One region of the Lysinibacillus sp. NPDC094403 genome, then DNA from elsewhere that is predicted to be linked to it. Evidence: riboswitches for the same ligand, from Rfam matches in the RefSeq annotation. Region 1 holds a riboswitch; the other holds the start of a gene.
What was found. Region 1 has a riboswitch for S-adenosylmethionine ahead of ACQKMV_RS21500 (Na+/H+ antiporter NhaC family protein). Riboswitches for the same ligand answer to the same signal wherever they lie in the genome.
Positions count from the first base shown of each region.

Region 2: it holds a riboswitch for S-adenosylmethionine, as region 1 does, so the genes downstream of both, ACQKMV_RS00135 (MetQ/NlpA family ABC transporter substrate-binding protein) here and ACQKMV_RS21500 (Na+/H+ antiporter NhaC family protein) in region 1, are expected to answer to the same signal.

Region 1 covers NZ_JBNNTL010000023.1:24,912-28,096, reverse strand. The annotation lists gene ACQKMV_RS21505 (peptide-methionine (S)-S-oxide reductase) at 1-241, shown strand, start outside; gene ACQKMV_RS21500 (Na+/H+ antiporter NhaC family protein) at 647-1,930, opposite strand; SAM riboswitch class I at 2,040-2,148, opposite strand; gene ACQKMV_RS21495 (hypothetical protein) at 2,531-2,917, opposite strand; gene ACQKMV_RS21490 (hypothetical protein) at 2,937-3,185, opposite strand, start outside.
Region 2 covers NZ_JBNNTL010000001.1:28,075-31,259, forward strand. The annotation lists gene ACQKMV_RS00130 (methionine ABC transporter ATP-binding protein) at 1-788, opposite strand, end outside; gene ACQKMV_RS00135 (MetQ/NlpA family ABC transporter substrate-binding protein) at 893-1,717, opposite strand; SAM riboswitch class I at 1,807-1,911, opposite strand; gene ACQKMV_RS00140 (pyridoxal phosphate-dependent aminotransferase) at 2,265-3,185, opposite strand, start outside.

The DNA of each region.
Region 1 (3,185 bases):
GAATAAACAAGGACAGGATGTTGGCGAGAAATACAGAACAGGAGTATATAGTGAAAATCCTGAACACTTAGAAGAGGCAAAGGCGTTTCTTTGTGAGAGAAATGATTACGACCTTATTGTTGTTGAAGTATTACCTCTTACAAACTATATAAGAAGTGCAGAAGAACATCAAGATAGGTTAGCTAGATGTCCAAATGATTATTGTCATATTCCAGAAGAAATATTAAGTAAGTATAAGTAGGGGAGATTATTAAAAGATGGTTTATGGGATCTATAGTTTTCAGAAATGCTTTACCATATTATAAGGGGAACAGAACTGTTTAATCATTTTCAACGTTCGGGCGCGATTGTTTAATTAGCATCTCTGTTCTTATTAAACTAAAGAAGGATTTACTAAAGACCAAGTTAATCTACTAAATGCGTAGAATCAACTTGGTCTTTGTGTATTAACAGCAACAATCTATAAGAAAACAGCCAATAAAAAATCCAATCGTTTTAATTATTTTTCTCAAAACGATTGGAATATTTCAATGTAAAATGACGGCGGATATCACTGAATCGGAAAGGAGTTCGCATAGGATGTTAGCCTAAGCACAAAGCCTATCCAGACGCAATTATGCCGAAGTATAATTGATAGTGGTGAAATTCAGGCTTTCTTTTTTGCAGGGTATCCGATGAGGATCGCGATGCTCCCGCAGATTCCTATAAGGATTGGATAGAAAGAGTATTGTAGCATGCTCACTGGCGATATTCCAGCTACGCTTGCGGCTGCTAGGAATTGGGCTCCGTATGGTAGAAGGCCTTGAATCGTACAAGAGAAAATATCTAATATACTTGCGGACTTTCTTGGCTCAATCTCATACTGTTCAGCAATATTTTTTGCAAGTGGACCAGCAATTAAAATAGCTATCGTATTATTGGCTGTAGATAAATTAGTTAGGCCCACAAGGCCAGCAATCCCAAATTCAGCACCCTTTTTCGATTTTATTCTTCGTGTCGCAAGGTGAAGCAGAAAGTCAATTCCTCCGTTAAACTTAATAATCTCCACCATTCCAGCTATTAATATCGCAAGAAATGCCATTTCATACATGCCTGACATTCCTTCGCCAATCTTTTGCAAAAGGTTCATTAAATGATAGCTACCATCTGCTAAACCAACAGCCCCGGCGAGAACAATCCCAAATGCTAGAACAAGGAAAACATTCATTCCAACTAACGCAAAAATAATAACTAACACATAGGGAACAATTTTTACCCAACTATAGCTTAAATGCTCTACTTGTGCTGTCGTTTCACCCATTGTGATTAACCCTAAAATAATGCTCGTTACAATAGCTGCCGGCAACACAATCCAAAAATTCACCTTAAATTTATCCTTCATTTGTGCGCCTTGTGAACGAACGGCAGTAATTGTTGTATCTGAAATAAAGGATAAATTATCGCCAAACATCGAACCGCCAACAATCGCCGCCATTACTAAAGCCATGGAAAACTCTGTATGCTCGCTTATCCCAACTCCAATTGGCGCCAGTGCAACAATTGTTCCTACCGATGTACCCATTGATAGGGAGATAAAGCAGGCAATGATGAACAAGCCTACGACAAGCAGGTTTTCCGGAATGACCGACAAAGCAAAGTTAACAGTGGAGTCCACTGCCCCCATACCTTTTGCTACCTCTGAAAAGGCCCCAGCCAAGAGAAAAATAACAACCATCAGCATGACATTTAAATTTCCTGCGCCTTTGCAAAAAATATCAACCTTTCGCGAAAACGATTCTTTTCGATTCATCGCCAGAGCCACAGCGCCCGAAATGGCGATGGCTACAATGACAGGAAAGGCATAAAAATCACCTGTAATAACTCCTGAACCAATAAATAAAATTAAAAAAACAACAAATGGGATCAGCGCCCATGGATTCTCTTTCTTCATTGTTCTACCTCCAAAAATTAAAAAGGGACACGACCTTTGCCCATTTTTTTACATAAAAAAGACCTCATCTTGAAACAACAAGAAGAGGCCTTATATCTATAAAACACTCCTCTTATCTATCAAGCCATTGCTTGCTGGATTTGGCACAGTAACTTAAATCACTAAGTTCCGCTGCCGAGATATCATCGGGCCAGTCCCTCCATCTCTCTTGATAAGAAGCAAAAATATTATATTTTTTTCACAATAGTATTAGAATAAAATAAAAATTCAATATTTGCAACATATTTTTAAACAAAGTATAAAAAACTCTCGGAAAAGTCAGCGTTAAGGCGACCAAAGAGTAAAGTGTTAAATTATGGGTATTGGGATTTGAGCGTATTGGTGGAGAATGGAGAGGGTCATTTTTTAATTTGATTTTCGAGGTAAGACCACGCATATCTAAATATGAATCTTCTTAATTACAATAGGAAGCTACTTGAACAATAAATTAGTGTTTTGAACAATTAACGCGTCAGATATTTAGGTGGTGCGATTGGTGGGGAATGGAGTTTAAAGAGTTGTAGTATGGCTAAGAAGCCTAGTAAAACTAGACTTCTGCATTTAATTAGAGGTATTAAAGTACTCATAAAGTCCTTTTGAGAACCCTATGCCACCAGTAGGACCATTCAACCAAAGTTTAATAAATGTATTAACCTCTGATTGAGATCTATTTTGTAACAATCCACTTCTATCTATAATATTAGTGAATTTGGAGGTGAATTCCTCTAGAGTGATAACCTCGTTATTATCAAGTTTTTCCTCGTACATTCTAGTCAAATTTTGAAGTTCGTTGAATTCGTCTTCTCCTAAATCGTAGGCTAATATTTGGTCAAACACACCAAACATATCATAATTAGCTGCTAATTTTTGCAGTATTCTAATTTGAAAAGAATGTTTTTCTACTCTTTTTTCAAGTTGTGAAATTCTTTCTTCTGATGATAACGACATTATTACTTAACCTCCTAAATTAAAATGCAAAGAATGTAAAAATATTAGCGATAGTTCTAGCAGTCGATGATTTTACACCAACATTCATTAATGCTGATGCCACTGTATCCATAATAGCATCTTCAACTACGTCCCCGCGTCTAACTAAATCTTCTAATGCATTGGCGATTGTATTTGTATGTTTAGTGAATATTTTAGCTTCCGACTTTGTTAATTGTGAAGCCACAGTATTAATAACCGAACCACCACTACGTAGAGCTTTAGCAGT
Region 2 (3,185 bases), on a different contig from region 1:
ACACTTCCGGAAAGATTTAATTGCTCGATAAGAGAAGGAGACAAATTGCGTTGAGAAATAGTGTTTAAAAACTTTCGTGTCGTTGGGTGCTGAGGCTTCGAAAATAGTTCTATAGCAGAGCCATATTCTACAACCGCTCCTGATTCAAGAACGGAAACATCATCGCAAATCTTTTGAATAACATTCATTTCATGTGTAATAAGTAAAATAGTGATACCTAACTCACGATTAATTTTCAACAGAAGCTCAAGAATAGCGTCAGTTGTTTCAGGATCGAGTGCACTTGTCGCTTCATCACTTAGTAAAATCTCAGGCTCTTGGGCAAGGGCACGCGCAATAGCCACACGTTGCTTTTGACCACCTGAAAGCTGGCTAGGGTAGCTATCTAATTTCTCTGTTAGGCCAACAATTTCTGCATATTTTGCAACGCGGTTTTTCACTTCAGAGTCGTTATAGCCTAGAAGCTTTAATGGTACCGAGATATTGTTGTAAACGGTCGCTGTTTTTAAGAGATTAAAATGTTGGAAGATCATCCCGATTTTTTGACGTGTTTTGCGAAGGTCGTTTAGAGAAAGGGCAGTAATATCTACATTATCAATCAATACTTTCCCTGTTGTTGGACGCTCTAATAAATTGACACAGCGAATAAGGGTACTTTTTCCTGCACCACTGTAGCTAATAACCCCATGAATTTCACCTTTTTTGACATGCAAGTTGATACCATCTACTGCTTTGACGATACCTTTTTTAGTTTTAAATTCTTTTGATATATTTTCTAATTGAATCATACTGAATATCTCCTTTCTAAGTCCTTCTATAAAGCAAGAATCTGCTAGCTTTCCTGTAGGAGTCTCGCAGATTCTCGATTATATGAAAGAACCTTTATCGTTACTTACCAGCTTGGAATTATAGAACCTTTGAATTCCTCTTCAATAAATTTGCGTACTTCTTCAGATTGATAAGCTTCAACAAATTTTTTAATCGTTGGGTCATCCTTGTTTTCAGCACGTACCGCAATGTAGTTTACATATGGAGAGTTAGTAGATTCTAAAAAAATGGAGTCTTTTTTAGGATTAATGCCAGCATCAAGAGCGAAGTTCGTGTTTATAGCTGCTACATCTACTTCACTAAGTTGTTTTGGAATTTGTGCAGCCTCTAATTCAATGAATTTCAAATTCTTTTTGTTTTCTTCCACATCACGAATAGATGCTGTTAAATCTGCTCTGTCTTTTAATTTAATAATGCCTGCCTCTTGAAGGACAAATAGTGCACGTGCCCCGTTTGTTGGATCATTTGGTAATCCGAATGTTGCACCATCAGGAATTTCATCGAATGATTTATATTTCTTAGAGTATATGCCCATAGGAGTTAAAATTGTTTTTCCTACTGGCACTAAATCTGTATTGTGATCTTTGTTAAATGTATCGAGGAATGGCTTGTGTTGATAGCTGTTTGCATCAAGATCACCCTCGGCTAATGATGTATTTGGTAAAACATAATCAGAGAAAGTTTTTAGTTCTACCTCTAAGCCATTTTCTTTGGCAACTTTTGCAGCAGCCTCTGCAATTTGTTCGTGTGGACCAGAAGTTACACCCACTACAATTTTATTTTCATTAATAGCCTTACTTTTACTATCTTCTTTAGTACCACAGCCTACTAACGCTGCTACCAATGTGAGACTCGCTAAACCTAATAAAATTTTGTTTTTCTTTTTCATGAGAAAACCTCCAATATTGTTTTATCGGTTATTAAAAATAAAAAAAACTCTCTTAAAAAAACTAAGAGAGGCTCATGAAAAAACGTCCTCTCTTATCTTTCAAACGATTATCGTTTGCAGGATTTAGCACCTTCCTTAAAAAAGGAGGTTGCCGAGCTTCATAGGGCCAGTCCCTCAGCTACTCTTGATAAGAGATTTATAATATTTTTTTGTAAATCCGATAGAACTAATATAAATTATAGGATATAGTAATCAATCGAATTTTTTAAATTTTTTATTTTATTATTTTTAGTTAAAAAGAGGCATGGGAATGTCTGTTAAAGTAAGGCGGGAATATTGTTATCACTGCCTATTTCGTTTTAGCAGAAGTACAAGGGATTTATCATATTCGACAGTTTGCTGAAGAAACAGGTCACTATTTTATCCACTAGAAGAAGGGCTGAAGCAACCAAGGAAGATAGTAAAATGAAAAAACTGTCTCCAAAGCAAATATGCGCAAAGGGGACAGTTTTGATAGGGTCTTACTTAGGTAGAGGGACTAAAATGCTCATGAGCTAAATAAGTTTAACTTTTCAATTCTGCTGATTGCTTCACGTAAGCGGTCTTCGCTAACAAGTAGGCCAACCCGCACATAACCTTCACCATATTGACCGAAGCCGTTACCTGCAGCTACTGCGATATCAGCTTTGTCGAGCAATAAATCAGCAAATTGTTCACTCGTAAAACCTAATGGGACAGGGAGCCATGCAAAGAAAGAGCCTCTAGGTGCTGTTACTTGCCAACCAATTCGCTGAGCTTCTTCGATAAGGACGTTTCGTCGACGCTCATAAGTCTCTCTTAGCTTATCAGCGCAACTTTGAGAAGCAGTAAGTGCAACTGCCGCAGCTTGTTGCACTGCAGGAAATTGACTACAAAATAGATGATCTTGAATAAGGTTAATGGCTGCAACAATATCAGGGTTACCAACTGCAAAACCAATGCGCCAGCCTGCCATATTATACGTTTTGGATAATGTATACATTTCGATACCGACATCTTTTGCACCGTCAGCTTGCAGGAAGCTAATAGGTCTATTGCCGTCAAATCCAATCGCCCCGTAGGCAAAATCATGTGATACGATAATATTGTGCTCTTTTGCAAAGCGTACTGTTTCTTCGAAAAATTCAAGTGTTGCAGTACCACCAGTTGGATTATTCGGGTAATTCAAGTAAAGAAGCTTTGCCTTTTCTTTTACTTCATTGGATAAAGCATTATAATCAGGCAGGAAATTATTCTCTGCAAAAAGTGGCATGACTTCAAAACTAACATCACCTAATATGACACCAGATAAGTAATCTGGATAACCAGGATCGGGTAAAAGCATTGTATCGCCAGGGTTTAAAACGGCTAACGGTAACTCAACGAGACCGATTTTCGTACCACCGAGAATAGCTACTTCTGTTTCTGGATCAATGTCAACATTGTATTC